3 regions of the Cupriavidus sp. 01L45 genome follow, and region 2 is predicted to be linked to each of the others. Evidence: predicted binding sites of a transcription regulator. Region 2 holds the regulator's gene; each other region holds the start of a gene.
What was found. Region 2 encodes sigma-54, which starts transcription at its own class of promoters, with help from an activator protein. Its sites were predicted from a motif close to TGGCANGNAANCTGCTTT; they were not measured.
Positions count from the first base shown of each region.

Region 1: the regulator sigma-54 is predicted to act here: its motif matches at 2,390-2,407, upstream of AC1DT6_RS32600 (phenol hydroxylase subunit).
Region 3: the regulator sigma-54 is predicted to act here: its motif matches at 3,395-3,412, upstream of AC1DT6_RS03870 (ammonium transporter).

Region 1 covers NZ_JBFTSG010000060.1:43,625-48,487, forward strand. The annotation lists gene AC1DT6_RS32585 (aromatic/alkene/methane monooxygenase hydroxylase/oxygenase subunit alpha) at 1-750, opposite strand, end outside; gene AC1DT6_RS32590 (MmoB/DmpM family protein) at 792-1,064, opposite strand; gene AC1DT6_RS32595 (aromatic/alkene monooxygenase hydroxylase subunit beta) at 1,075-2,070, opposite strand; gene AC1DT6_RS32600 (phenol hydroxylase subunit) at 2,137-2,355, opposite strand; gene poxR (phenol degradation transcriptional regulator PoxR) at 3,564-4,863, opposite strand, start outside.
Region 2 covers NZ_JBFTSG010000013.1:60,552-65,414, reverse strand. The annotation lists gene lptA (lipopolysaccharide transport periplasmic protein LptA) at 1-481, shown strand, start outside; gene lptB (LPS export ABC transporter ATP-binding protein) at 518-1,303, shown strand; gene AC1DT6_RS11225 (RNA polymerase factor sigma-54) at 1,451-2,926, shown strand; gene hpf (ribosome hibernation-promoting factor, HPF/YfiA family) at 2,976-3,326, shown strand; gene ptsN (PTS IIA-like nitrogen regulatory protein PtsN) at 3,708-4,163, shown strand; gene hprK (HPr(Ser) kinase/phosphatase) at 4,242-4,863, shown strand, end outside.
Region 3 covers NZ_JBFTSG010000004.1:57,573-62,435, reverse strand. The annotation lists gene AC1DT6_RS03880 (Bcr/CflA family multidrug efflux MFS transporter) at 1-1,030, shown strand, start outside; gene AC1DT6_RS03875 (mechanosensitive ion channel family protein) at 1,098-1,928, opposite strand; gene AC1DT6_RS03870 (ammonium transporter) at 2,161-3,363, opposite strand; gene AC1DT6_RS03865 (HU family DNA-binding protein) at 3,963-4,244, shown strand; gene AC1DT6_RS03860 (acyl-CoA thioesterase) at 4,436-4,863, shown strand, end outside.

The DNA.
Region 1 (4,863 bases), on a different contig from region 2:
GTCCTGCTGGCACAGGAACTTCACCACCTCAAGGCCCAGCGTCATATGGCGCGATTCGTCGGACTGCGCGGAGAAGCCGAACGTCACCGTAGCCATATCGCCGTTGTAGGCCGCGCCCGACATGAAGGGCATGAACAGCAGGTTGGTCAGCACATATTCGAAGGAGAACGAGATCGCGGTGATGAACTCGAACGGCCCCGCGCTCATGGCGTCCTCGAAATAGGACTTGGGCACGGACAGGTACCAGACCCGGTCGTGCATGTGCTGCCACTCGCCGAAGCCGTTGAAGTACTTGTTGTAGACCGACAGCGTGTGCATCTGGGTCTGGGCATGGCGCAGCTCGTCGATCGACTGCATCTGCGCCGCGACCCGCGCACCGGCGCCGCGGAAGTGCCGCCCGAGATGGGCGTAGCCGCGGTGCGCCGCGTATTCCAGCGGGGTCACGCCGGTCAGGAACAGGCGCAGCGCATTCAGATAGCGCGGGTCCGAGACGTTGAGGTGGCCATTGTTCTGCACGAAGGAGTCGATGATGGCGTACAGCTTGCGCTCCTTCTCCGACTGGTATTTCCAGTAGGCGTCCATGGTCATGCGGAACGGGTCTTCCCACTTGTCCKAGTCGTGGATCTTGATGCCCTCGTACTTGTCGTAGGGAAAGACCTTGTCCATCGGCTCGTAGGTGGTTTCCCAGCCGAGGTCGCGGGTCATCGTCGCGTATTTTTCCCGCAGGTTCAGCTTCTTGCGTGCGTCCATGGTGTTCTGTCTCCGTTTTTCTTTGCGGTGGGCGGGCCGTCTCAGGCGTTCCAGTGCAGGGTGAAGGCGTCGTCGTCTTCGTCGATGTTTCCCGACAGCGAAATCAGGTTCAGGTGGATCTCCTGCAGGTCCCACTCGCGGCCGAGCTTTTCCGACACCAGTTCGCGCACGATGGTCAGGTGGCCCGGCGCATCGATCTTCACCATGGCGGGAAACTGCGACACCACGGCGTGCGGGTTGGCCTCGGTGATGGCTTCGATGATGGGACGGGTGTCGTCGTTGCTTTGCAGCGCGATATAGACGTTGGCGGTCATGGCGGGCTCCTCAGGCGGCAAGGCCAAGCTTGTTCAGGCGTACGTCGAACTGCTCCAGGCACAGCGCGATCACCTGCTCGCCACCCTCGCCCAGCAAGGTGTCGGCCACCGGCACCAGCGCCTCGGCCACCTGCGTGCGCGCGGCGCGGGCCCAGCCGGACAGCAGCACGCGGTTGGCGTCGGATTCGGCAGCGGCGGTTTGCACCACCGAGTCGACCCAGCGCGCATGCTCTTCACGCCAGTCGTTCATGAACTCGGTCAGCACCGCCAGCCCCGTGCCGCAGCCGCGGACGATGGCGGCGTCGGCGTGCTGGTACACCATCGGGTAAAGCAGGCCGTCGAGCACCAGGTTCTGGGTAACGAAGGTCTCGAACCAGTCCTCGATCACGAAGCTGCGCTCGACCAGCCGGCGCATCGGCTGCCACGCGGCGCTCTCCATCCAGGCCACCTTGGCGCGCTCCAGCGCCACGCCGGTATTGCCGTCGAGCAGCATGCCGATGCGCGTCAGGTACTGGGCAATGCCGAGACGGTCCATCGCGCAGTAGGTGCAGGCCTGCGTGATGGCCGTGCCCCAGCCGTAGTCGGCGCAATAGAAGTTGTTCATGTTGGCGCCCCACTCCACATGGCGCAGCGGCAGCAGGCCGTCGGCCAGGCGGTCCTGCCATTCGGCGGGCAGCGCCTGCAGCAAGCCGCGCTTCTCCACGAAGGCGAAGCTCTTCTCGGTGGCGTCCTGCTGGCGGCCGCGCGCCGTCACGTAAGCGCCGTAGAAGTACTGGCGCGGGTCCTTGAGCGCGTACCAGTCTTTCATCACGATGGCGGTGCGGCGCTTGTCGTAGATCTCGTGCTGCGGATCCCAGGTCGGGCGGTAGTGGAAATTGACCTCCGACTGCACGTCGTAGGTTGCCTCCTGGTAGCGCGAGGCGGGCTTGTCGCCGAAGCGGCGGGCCACGTGGCCGTAGGTCTGGCGCAGCGGCTGGATCTGCTGGGTCTTAATGTCGACTTGCATCGCTTTGGTCTCCTGGGTCTTGCTGTTTTTTATGTGGGGGGAACGGGTGCGCGGGGCTTGGCGTGCTCAGTCGTCCTGGCCGGCCACCGGAGTTTCCGGGGGCAGGAAGCGCACGTGGTTGACGCTGCAAAAAGCCTCGAACATCGGCTCGGGCATGATCAGCTCGACGTTGAGCTCCGGGTCGGACACGCTGAAGGCAAACTGCACGAAGCCTTCCGGCGTGCGACCGCCGACGCGGACGTAGCGGGGCGTGGCTTCAAACAAGGGGACCGACTGGTTGATCATGGCGCTGCTCCTTCGCTTGGCTTGTATGGCCTCTATTGCGAAGAGCGTGCCAGCGGATGCAAATCACGACGGCACAAGGGATCCTGGGAATCTTGCCGGACCGGCTTGCGCGTTTACCCGAAGCGATGCCCGCGCCATAGCTCTATCAATTGATGAAGATGGCGGCGACATTTGATCAATTGATCAAATGTCGCGCCGGGCGGTGGTTTGCGGGGAGTCGGCGGAATCGCGGTAAGGCTGCGGCGCTGCAACAGTGATGGGGGCGGGGGGAGGTTAGAGGTAGGAGGGGGAAGGGATTGCGGGCGCATGCGGCGCAACAACCGGATTGGTCACTTGCTTGGGGTGTGGATTGCTGACTGCATCAAATGATTAAATGGCTTTTGGGTGGTGGGTGGCGCGGTTTGTTTGAGCGGCGTTGGTTTTTGCACCCAACAGCTATACGACATCCCCCTGCGAGGGTGGTCGGTGTTTGTTTGAGCGGCGATGGTTATTGCACCCAAGTGCGTACGACATCCCCCTGCGGGGGACGCCGGTCACTCTTCTTTGCTTCGGCAAAGAAGACTAACGAGAAGAAAGCCGACCCTGCCGGGGGCAGAGCCATCAGGCTCTCGAATATCGATGATTTCGTCGTACAGCCCAGAGTGCCGGCGGGCTTCTGCCGGTACCGGCTTGACTGGCCACGATCCTGCCAGCTTCCGGGATTCGTGGTGAGGCCCCCGGTAGCAGACATCACTTGCTTCAAGCCGTCTGTCGCTCGCGTAGTGGCCGGCCACGAAGTTTCAGGCGGTCCGGTTCCGTCGTGGGCGCGGTGGCACCGGGTGATATGCCCCAGGCCTTCACCACCGCGCCCGCCCCACCACGAAACCATTGGCATGTGGTGTGTCGTGGTGGTCCGTGCCGGTAACGGCAGATGTGGGAATGGTCACCACACACGAGGTCAAGGGCATCACCACGAAACCCATGGATCATGCCATTGCGATGCCCTACAAGCTGGTAACGGCAGATGCCAGCAAAACTGCGGCCGTACGACGAAACCAGCGCCCCTCGCCCCCGCGATTGCTCTGCTCCCGGCAGGGTCGGCTTTCTTCTCGTTAGTCTTCTTTGCCGAAGCAAAGAAGAGTGACCGGCGTCCCCCGCAGGGGGATGTCGTACGCACTTGGGTGCAATAGCCATCGCCGCTCAAACAAACACCGACCAACCCAACCAAATCACCCCCCCTCCCCCCGAATCCCCCTCGTCTTCCACCGATACGCCAACTGCGGCCGCGTAATCCCCAACAACCGCGCCGCCTGACTCATATTACCGTTGGCGCGCTGCATCGCCGCTTCCATCAACACGGTCTCGACATCGCCCAGCGCGAGCTGCTGCTCGGCCATATGGTCAAGCAGCCCGTGCACCGCCGCTTCGCGCAGTTCCGGCAGCGTGCCCCTGACGCCCAGGCGCGGCGCGGTGTCCATCGCCTGCGGCGCGCTGCTGGGCAGGAACAGGTGGTCCGCGGAAATCTGCCCGCCATTGCTGGCCAGGATCACGCCGCGCTCGATCACGTTTTCCAGTTCGCGGACGTTGCCCGGCCAGTCGTAGCGCCTGAGTTCCGCCAACGCGCGGTCGGTGATGCCGACGATCTTCTTGCCGTGGCGCGCGCCGTAGCGGGCAATGAAGCGCTCTACCAGCAGGCGGATATCGTCGAGGCGCTCGCGCAGCGGCGGGATGGTGACGGGATAGACGTTGAGCCGGTAGTACAGGTCCTTGCGGAAAGTCCCCTGCTTCACGGCTTCGGCCAGGTCTACGTTGGTGGCGGCCACCAGCCGTACGTCCACCTTGCGCGGCTCGGCGCCGCCCACCCGCTCCACCTCGCCTTCCTGCAGCACCCGCAGCAGCTTGGACTGCGCCGACGCCGACAACTCGCCCAGTTCGTCCAGGAACAGCGTGCCGCCATGCGCCCGCTCGAAGCGGCCGGGGCGCGACTGGTGGGCGCCGGTGAAGGCGCCCTTCTCCACGCCGAACAGCTCGGCTTCGATCAGTTCATCGGGGATCGCCGCGCAATTGACGGCGATGAAAGGCTTGTCGGCCCGCGCGCTGACCGCGTGCAGCGCTTGCGCGAAGCGCTCTTTGCCGACGCCGGTCTCGCCCAGCAGCAGCACCGTGACATGGCTTGCGGCGGCGCGCTGCAACAGGCCCCAGGCAGCGCGGAACCCGGGCGCGCTGCCCACCAGATCGGCGGGCTTGCCGTTGTTGCGCTGCAGGGCGCGCAGGTGCTCGACCTCGCTTTGCAGCTCCAGGATGGTCTCGATCACCGGGTCGGGCTGGTAGAGCTTTAGCACCTCGGCACCGTCCTCCCACGCTTCCAGCGGCTTGCCGACGATGCGGCAGTGATCGTGGCCGCAGGCGATGCACTCCACCTCGCGGTAGAGGATGGTGCGGCCCATCAGGGCCGAGGTATAGCCCGTGGCGTAGCCGATCTGCATCCAGCAGGCCGGCTCATCGACGATGCCGAACAACTGGCGGTGG
Region 2 (4,863 bases):
CGTCAAGCAGGTTTATGTGCTGACTGGCAACGTGGTGCTGACCAAGGGCACCATGGTGTTGAAATCCGACGCGGCCGAAGTGCGCACCGATCCCGAGGGCTACCAGTACGCCGTGGCTACGTCCAAGGGCGGCAAGCAGGCTTATATCCGCCAGAAGCGCGACAACGTCGACGAATACATCGACGGCTGGGGCGACCGCATCGAGTATGACGGCAAGCAGGAACTGTCCAAGCTAATCGGCCGCGCACGCATGGCGCGGCTGGCCGGCGCCAAGCTGGTCGACGAGATCCGCGGCGCAGTGATCACCTACGACAGCCGCAACGAGTTCTACACCGCCAGCGGCGGTACGGAGAACGCGACGGCGGGCAGCCCGTCCGGTCGCGTGCGCGCCGTGTTGTCACCGCGCCAGGAGCAACCCGCCAGCGGCGCCGCCGGCGCCCCGCTGCCGCTCAAGCCTGCGCCCGCCCCCGTCAATCCCTGACGCCGCCGCGTCGCCCGATCCACGGATTCAGCCTTCATGACCGTTACCCAAACCGCACCCTCCCAGCCCGCCACCCTGAAGGACAGCAGCACGCTGGTCGTGCGCCACCTGAAAAAGCGCTACGGCTCGCGCACGGTGGTCAAGGATGTGTCCCTCGACGTAAAGAGCGGCGAGGTGGTCGGACTCCTGGGGCCCAACGGCGCGGGCAAGACCACCTCCTTCTACATGATCGTGGGACTGGTGGCACTGGACGAGGGCGACATCGTGCTCGACGACAAGCACATCAGCGGCCTGGCCATTCACGAACGGGCACGCATGGGCCTGTCCTACCTGCCGCAGGAAGCTTCGGTGTTCCGCAAGCTGAATGTGCAGGAGAACATCCGCGCGGTACTGGAATTGCAGATCCAGGACGGCAAGCCACTTGGCAAGGCCGAACTCGAGCGCCGGCTGGACACGCTGCTCGATGACCTCCAGATTGCCCACCTGCGCGACAATCCGGCGCTTTCGCTGTCAGGCGGCGAACGCCGCCGCGTGGAAATCGCCCGCGCCCTGGCCTCGGCGCCCCGCTTCATCCTGCTAGACGAGCCCTTCGCCGGCGTCGACCCGATCGCGGTGGGCGAGATCCAGCGCATCGTCAGCTTCCTCAAGGCGCGCAATATCGGCGTGCTGATCACCGACCACAACGTGCGCGAGACGCTGGGCATCTGCGATCACGCCTACATCATCAGCGAAGGCGCCGTGCTGGCCTCGGGCCGGCCTGAAGACATCATCGCCAACGAGTCGGTGCGCAAGGTCTACCTGGGCGAGAATTTCCGCATGTAACGCGGCGCGCCACAGCAAGCGGCAGCTGCGGCGACCTTGTGCCCAAGGTGGCTCCGGTGTCGCCTTTTACCCTGCAACGATCACGGCGTCATCAGCGATAGCAATTTCCGTTCCACCGGCACGGAAGTTGGGCATAAAATAGGTCGCATGAAACCGTCGCTACAGCTCCGCCTCTCGCAGCATCTCGCGCTCACGCCGCAACTCCAGCAGTCGATCCGGCTGCTGCAACTGTCCACGCTCGAACTGCAGCAGGAAGTGGAACAGGCGCTGACCGAGAACCCTTTGCTCGAACGCGAGAACGACTGGCTCGACAGCCCGTTGCGCGTTGCCGCCGACGGCTCGGTCAACATGCAGAGCGCTCCCGCGCCGGCGCCCGCCGACGGCCAGGGCACCAGCGAGAACCGCCCCGACGGCGCGCCCGAGGCCGAAGACAGCTATTCCGACAGCAACGAGGACTACGGCAACGACTGGAGCCTCGACGACTTCGCCCGCCGCCCGCAAGGCGACGACGACGAAAAGACCCCGATGCAGTTGCGCGACGCCGAACCCACGCTGCGCGAACATCTGATGGAACAGCTCGCGCCGCTGAAAATTTCGTTGCGCGACAAGGGGCTGGCCATCTTCCTGGTCGAGTCGCTGGACGACGACGGCTACCTGAGCGCCTCGCTCGAGGAAATCTGCAGCGAACTGYCGGATGAACTTGAATTCGAGGTCGACGAGATCCACGCCGTCCTTACCCTGCTGCAGAGCTTCGATCCGCCTGGTGTCGGCGCACGCAATGCGGCCGAATGCCTGGCGCTGCAATTGCGCCGCATCAAGCACCCGCAGCGCGACCTGGCGCTGACCATTGTCACCAATCACCTGGAACTGCTCGCGGTGCGCGACTACACGCGCCTGAAAAAAGCGCTGCAGGTGGACGAGCCGGAATTGAAGTCGGCGCATGAACTGATCCGCTCTCTGGCGCCTTATCCGGGCCATGCGTACAGCCGCCCCGAAGCCGACTTCGTCGTGCCCGATGTTTTTGTCCGTAAACTGAATGGCGGCTGGATCGCGCAGCTCAATCCGGATGTGATGCCGCGGCTACGTATCAACGACATGTACGCGCAGATATTGCGCGGTGCAAAAGGCGATGCGGGTGCTGCGGGACTGCAGCAAAAACTGCAGGAGGCACGCTGGTTGATCAAGAATATCCAGCAAAGGTTCGACACGATATTGCGCGTTGCACAAGCTATTGTCGAACGTCAAAAGAACTTCTTCACCCACGGTGAAATTGCGATGCGCCCCTTGGTTTTGCGGGAGATTGCCGATACACTGGGTTTACACGAGTCCACCATCTCTCGGGTGACTACCAATAAATACATGGCAACGCCGATGGGGACTTTCGAGCTGAAGTATTTCTTCGGCAGTCACGTATCCACAGAAACCGGCGGCGCGGCCTCGTCAACGGCAATTCGTGCGTTGATCAAGCAACTGATAGGAGCCGAAGACGCCAGGAATCCCTTGTCCGACAGCCGGATTGCCGAATTGCTCGGCGAGCAAGGCTTCGTAGTGGCACGACGCACCGTTGCCAAATACCGCGAGGCGCTCAAGATTCCGGCAGTTACTCTCCGCAAGACTTTGTAGCCGAGTTGCATCGCCTGCCTGGTGCAACTCTTTCAGAAGGAGAAACGCTATGAACTTCAAGATCAGTGGACACCACTTGGACATCACGCCCCCGCTGCGTGAGTACGTGGAAACGAAACTGGAGCGTATCGTCAGGCATTTTGATCAAGTCATTGGCGTAAGTGTGCTGCTCTCTGTCGACAATACAAAAGAAAAGGACCGGCGGCAGTACGCGGAAATCAATCTACATCTCAAGGGCAAGGACATCTTTGTCGAAGCGCATCATGAAGACCTGTATGCCGCTATCGACGCGCTCGTCGACAAGCTCGACCGGCAGGTGATTCGCCATAAGGATCGCGTGCAAAGCCACGACCGCGAAGCGGTCAAGTATCAGATGGCCGCATCGCAGATGCAGCAATGACCGTGCCTGGTGGCCCACAGACCGGGCCGCCGGTGTCACTCCCTTGAAACCGGAATCAAGCCGCGCCCATAGCGCGGCTTTTTCGTTCCTGGCGCTCATCCGGGACCACGCGGGGGATTCCGCAACGCATATGGACCGGTGTATGCTGTGCAATACATAGTTCTCAAGCTCAACGATTTTTCCGTGCACGCGGCACCGCTTCCGCGCATCGGGTATTGCAATGCACAAGGCGGGGGCGGGCCTGCTCTATAATGGCCAGACGCCCGACACCGGCAGGGGGACACCCGGTGAAACTTCGGACCTTGGTTTTTTCTTCTTTTTTGCCCGGCGCGATGCCTCCCGGCCCCGGGCCTGCTTACTAGAAAACCCTGCGCATTCCACATGAATCGTTTGGCTAAATTGCTGCCACCCGGCAACATCAACCTCGACGTCAGCGTCACCAGCAAGAAGCGCGTGTTCGAACAGGCCGGGCTCCTCTTCGAGAACAACCATGGCGTGGCGCGCGCTACCGTGACCGACAACCTGTTCGCCCGCGAATCGCTGGGGTCCACTGGTCTTGGCGCCGGGGTTGCCATTCCGCATGGCCGCATCAAGGGACTGAAGCAGCCACTTGYCGCCTTCATGCGCCTGGCCGAGCCGATCCCCTTCGAATCTCCCGACGGCAAGCCGGTAGCGCTGCTGATCTTCCTGCTGGTGCCCGAACAGGCCACCCAGCAACATCTGGAGATTCTCTCGGAGATCGCCCAGCTGCTGTCCGACCGCGAGATGCGCGAAGGACTGGCTACCCTGCCCACCCCCGATGACGTGCACCAGTTGCTGACGCAATGGCACCCCTGACCGGCCTCGGCGATCTTTACGCAGGCGAGCGGGGCAATTGTCCCCGCTGTCTGAAAGCTCGCTCCTGAAAGCACCCGCATGGAACTCACTGGCGTCACCTCGCAGTCGATCTTCGACGACAACGCAGCCGATATCAAACTCTCCTGGGTAGCCGGTCTGGAAGGCGCCGACCGGGCGTTCGATGTCGAGTTCGCACGTGAAGCCACTTCCGCGGCCGATCTCGTCGGCCACTTGAACCTGATCCACCCGAACCGGATCCAGGTCCTGGGCAAGCCCGAGATCACGTATTACCAGCGTCTCGACGACGAGATGCGCAAGCGCCAGATGGGTGAGCTGATCCTGCTGGAACCGCCCTTCCTGGTGATTGCCGACGGCATGGAGCCACCGCCCGACCTGGAACTGCGCTGCACGCGTTCCTCCACGCCCTTGTTCACTACGCCGGTGTCCTCGGCGGCGGTGATCGATCACCTGCGCCTCTACCTGTCGCGCATTTCCGCGCCACGCGTGACCATGCACGGCGTATTCCTCGACATCCTCGGCATGGGCGTGCTGGTGATGGGTGAATCCGGCCTGGGCAAGAGTGAGCTCGGCCTGGAGCTGATTTCACGCGGACATGGGCTGGTGGCGGACGATGCCGTGGATTTTGTCCGGCTCGGACCCGATTTCATTGAAGGCCGCTGCCCGCCCCTGCTGCAAAACC
Region 3 (4,863 bases), on a different contig from region 2:
GGTGGGGCAGGCCTTCTATGGCCCGATCAGCGACCGCTTTGGCCGCAAGCCGCCGCTGTACATTGGCCTGCTGTCCTATGCGCTCGCAGCGGCCGGATGCGCGCTCGCGCGCGACGTCGAGGCGCTGATGCTGTGGCGCTTCTTGCAGGCCCTGGGCGGCTGTGCGGGCATGGTAATGGCCCGTGCCGTGATCCGCGACCGGCTGGAGGCGCACGAATCCGCGCGCGCCTTCTCCTCGCTGATGCTGGTGATGGGCCTGGCGCCGATCCTGGCACCCATCATTGGCGGGGCCGTGCTCGCGGCCTTCGGCTGGCGCGCCATCTTCTGGCTGCTTTGCGCCAGCAGCCTGTTGATCTTGTGGGTGGTCCACCGGTACATGGAAGAATCGCTCGACACCGTCAATGCCATGCCACTGCGCCTTGGCCGCGTACTCGCCAACTACGGCGAGCTGCTGCGAGACCGGGGCTTCGTCGGCTATTCGCTGTCTGCCGGCTGTGCGCAAGCCGGGATGTTCGCCTATATTGCGGGGTCGCCGTTCGTGCTGATCGAGTTGCATGGCATCGATCCCTCTTATTACGGCTTCGTATTCGGTGCCAACGCGTTGGGCTTGATTGGCATGTCGCAACTTAACGCGCGCCTGGTGCGCAACCGCACGCTTGACCACGTGCTGGGGGGCGCCCTGGTTGCGCCGTGCGCGGCAGGCCTGGCATTGGCCGCCGCGGTGCTGGCCGGACTGGCGCCGTTGCCGGTGTTGCTGGCCGGATTCTTTGTGTTTATCGCCAGCCTTGGATGCATCCTGCCGAACGCGTCGGCCCTGGCCATGGCCGAGCAGGGCCAGCGGGCCGGCACAGCGTCCGCGTTGATGGGGACGCTGCAATTCGGGCTGGGCACCCTGGCCGGCGCCGGGGTCAGCTTCTGGCGCGACGGCAGTGCATTGCCGCTGGCGGTAGTCATGGGTATTTGCGGTACCGGTGCGGTACTGATGCGCGTCTTCGGCCGTTCAGGCAAACCGGCGCACGGCGCCGGCTGACTGCTGCCGCCGTAGCGTAGCGGGGCGGCCTGGTTCCACGCTTCCGGCGCCTCCTTTCTCGGCACGGTTACGTGGCCGCGCTGTTTTGCAGCACCACCAGCTGGGCTGGCATCGGCGCGGAGAATCCGGCCTCGCCGAAGCTCTCGCGGATCACGCGGTTGGTGTCGAAATACACCTGCCAGTAATGATCGGTATGGCAGTATGGACGCACGGCAAGGACGGGGCCGACCAGGTTGAATTCGAGAATCTCCACGTCCGGCGGCGGTTCAGTCAGCACGTTGGGCAGTGCGGCCATGCGTTCCTTGAGCAGCGCGGCGGCGGCGATGTGGTCGGTACTGCCGGCCAGCTGCGCCTTGAGTTCAACGCGGCGGTAGGCGTTGGCGCTGAAGTTCTGGATGGTGTCCGCGAAAATCTTGTTGTTGCCGACCACGGTCAGGACATTGTCGGGCGTATCCAGCGTGGTGCAGAACAAGCCGATCTCCCTGACCGTGCCGGTGATTCCACCCACCGTGACGAAATCGCCGACCTTGAATGGCCTCAGCACCACGAGGAAAGCCCCCGCGGCAAAGTTGGACATCAAGCCCGACCAGGCCATGCCGATGGCAACGCCGGCCGCGGCGATCAGCGCGGCGAAGGTGGTGGTCTGGATGCCGAAATAGCCCAGGATGCCGATCACCAGCACGACATTGAGCGTGACCGTGACGATGGACCCGACGTAACGCAGCAAGGTCGGATCGACCTTCTGCTTGGCCAGCGCCCCCTGCACCAGCCGCACCACGAAATGAATCAGCGACCGGCCGATCACCCAGAAGGCGAGGGCAGCAAGTATCTTGATCCCGAATTCGGTCGCATAGGCAATCACTACGTCCTGAAGCTTCTGCAGCGTTGTAGCATCCATCGCGGTTCTCCCTTGCTGGCTCGGCAGGTACACGGGCAACGAACATCGTGCAGCGGATTCCCGGGCGCATCGGGGGCAAGACACGAGTGCGGGCAACGCATTATTGCTACGCCGCGTGCGGAAGTTCAAGCACAAAATGGCCGCCACGAGCGCAGCGCGCCACTGGCCGCCAACGGCCGGGGATCCGCGGCAGCGGATGGCGCGGGGGGGCAAGCCCCCTGCGCGCCGCGGCTTACCAGTTGGTTTCGCGCTCCGGCGTGGCGGAGATGCGATGCAACGACAGGTCCGCGCCGTTGTATTCCGATTCGGCATCGAGCCGGATGCCGACCAGCTTCTTCAATGTGCCGTAGACCACGGTGCCGCCCACCAGGGCGATGACGATGCCAAGCAGCGTGCCGATCGTCTGCGCGCCCAGGGAGACGCCGCCGATGCCGCCCAGCGCCTGGCTGCCAAAGATACCGGCGGCAATGCCGCCCCAGGCACCGCACAGCCCATGCAACGGCCAGACGCCCAGCACGTCGTCGATATGCCATTTGTTCTGGGCCAGCGTAAACAGGTAAACAAACAGCGCGCCGGCGATGGCCCCGGTCACCAGCGCACCCAACGGATGCATCAGGTCCGAGCCCGCGCAGACCGCCACTAGGCCGGCAAGCGGGCCGTTGTAGGCAAAGCCGGGGTCGTTGCGGCCCGCCGCCCAGGCGGCCAGGGTACCGCCCGCCATGGCCATCAGCGAATTGATGGCGACCAGCCCGCTGATCTTGTCGACGGTCTGCGCGCTCATGACATTGAAGCCGAACCACCCCACCGCCAGCACCCAGGCGCCCAACGCCAGGAAGGGGATATTGGAGGGCGGGTGGGCGCTGATGCGGCCGTCCTTCTGGTAGCGTCCGCGGCGCGCGCCCAGCAGCAGGATTGCCGGCAGCGCGATCCAGCCGCCCATGGCGTGAACCACGACAGAGCCGGCGAAGTCGTGGAAGGGCACGCCCGCGACGGAGGTGATCCAGTCTTGCACGCCGAACCGGTTGTTCCAGGCGATGCCTTCGAAGAAGGGATACACCAGGCCAACCAGGACGAAGGTTGCCACCAGTTGCGGATTGAAACGCGAGCGCTCGGCAATCCCGCCGGAAATGATGGCGGGAATGGCGGCCGCAAAAGTTGCCAGGAAAAAGAACTTCACCAGTTCATAGCCGCTTCGTTGCGCCAGTTCATGGGCGCTGGTAAAGAATTCGACCCCATACGCCACGGTGTAGCCGATGAAGAAATAGGCGATGGTGGAAATGGCGAAATCCACCAATATCTTGACCAGGGCGTTGACCTGGTTCTTCTTGCGCACCGTGCCTAACTCAAGAAACGCAAAGCCCGCGTGCATAGCGAGCACCATGATCGCCCCCAGCAGGATGAACAGGGCGTCGGTGCCGCTTTTCCAATTGTCCATACATTCCTCGTGCTCAAAATGGGAGCACTGGTATGCAAAAAGCATTCCAGTGTGGGGCATCCTGGCGGGGAATCTGCACCGTGTTGGGTGCTTTTGCACCGGATTGTCGCGCCTGCGGGGGCTGCCCCGTTGATAGCAGCGAGGGCGATCGCCTTGCAGTCCCTGTGGGGACAGGCAAAAGCCTGCGCCAAAATGATGCACCGCATTGATTTGGGGCGTAGCCCTCTCACACCCATGCACCATAATGGGAGATTGCACCGCTCTTGCCCAGAATCGGGGCATGCCGCCGCCTGTGATCCGCGCATCGCACCGGCGGTGGTAGCGAGCGGACGAAGCAAAGCCGCATCGCGCCACAAGGGATGCGCGTCGCCCGTACGCGCGTTCGAATTCTGCCTAGCCTCAACGGGCGCATTTGAAAGGGCGGAAAAGGGGGGTAAATTCCCCGCAAAGGCGCTTGACTCAAGGATTTGCGGCTTTTTTCGTTGCATTGGTGCCACTGGGGATTGCCCAATGCGTAAAGCGCGGATTAGACTGCGCCGATCGGTAATTTGCCGCGTGGCAGACACTCCGATCAAGACGACCAACAAGGGAAATCAGCCATGAATAAAGGTGAACTGGTATCTGCCATCGCCGCGGACGCCGAATTGAGCAATGCAGCGGCAGAGCGCGCACTGAATGCGGCTCTGGACAATATTAAGAAGGCGGTTGCCAAGGGTGATTCGGTAACGCTGGTGGGTTTCGGCAGCTTCAGCTCCGGCAAGCGCGCCGCGCGTACCGGCCGCAATCCGCGTACCGGCGAGACCATCAAGATTCCGGCCGCAAAGACGGTCAAGTTCTCTGCCGGCCAAGGGTTCAAGGACGCTGTGAACAAGAAGAAGTAAGCAGTCCGCGCCTTGAGCGCTGATAAGAAGGCGGCCCGAAAGGCCGCTTTTTTGTTGGCGCCGGGGTGCGCCGGGACGTGCTCCGCCACAAGGCAAGGGGCCCGTTCCGGGTTAAACTGCCGATCGTCGGCACCAGCCTTTCGACCCGCTTCGCGGGTCCGCCCGGCCGCTTCCAGATTCCGGATTTCATCATGAACGACCTGTCCCACCAGCTTTCCATGACCGTGCTGATGACGCCGGACATGGCCAATTTCTCCGGCAATGTGCACGGCGGCACCATCCTCAAGTATCTCGACATGGTGGCTTATGCCTGTGCCAGCCGCTACGCGGGGCGCTATGTCGTGACCTTGTCGGTCGATCAGGTCGTATTTCGCCAGCCCATCCACGTGGGAGAACTGGTGACCTTCCTGGCAGCAGTCAATTTCACCGGGCGCAGCTCCATGGAGATCGGCATCAAGGTCATCACCGAGAACATTCGCAGCAAGCTGGTGCGCCATACCAATAGCTGCTATTTCACCATGGTGGCGGTGGACGATAATGGCGCCCCGGCCGAGGTGCCGGCGCTGGTGCCGCGTGACGAAGTCGAGCGCCAGCGCTTTGCCGCGGCCCAGCTGCGCCG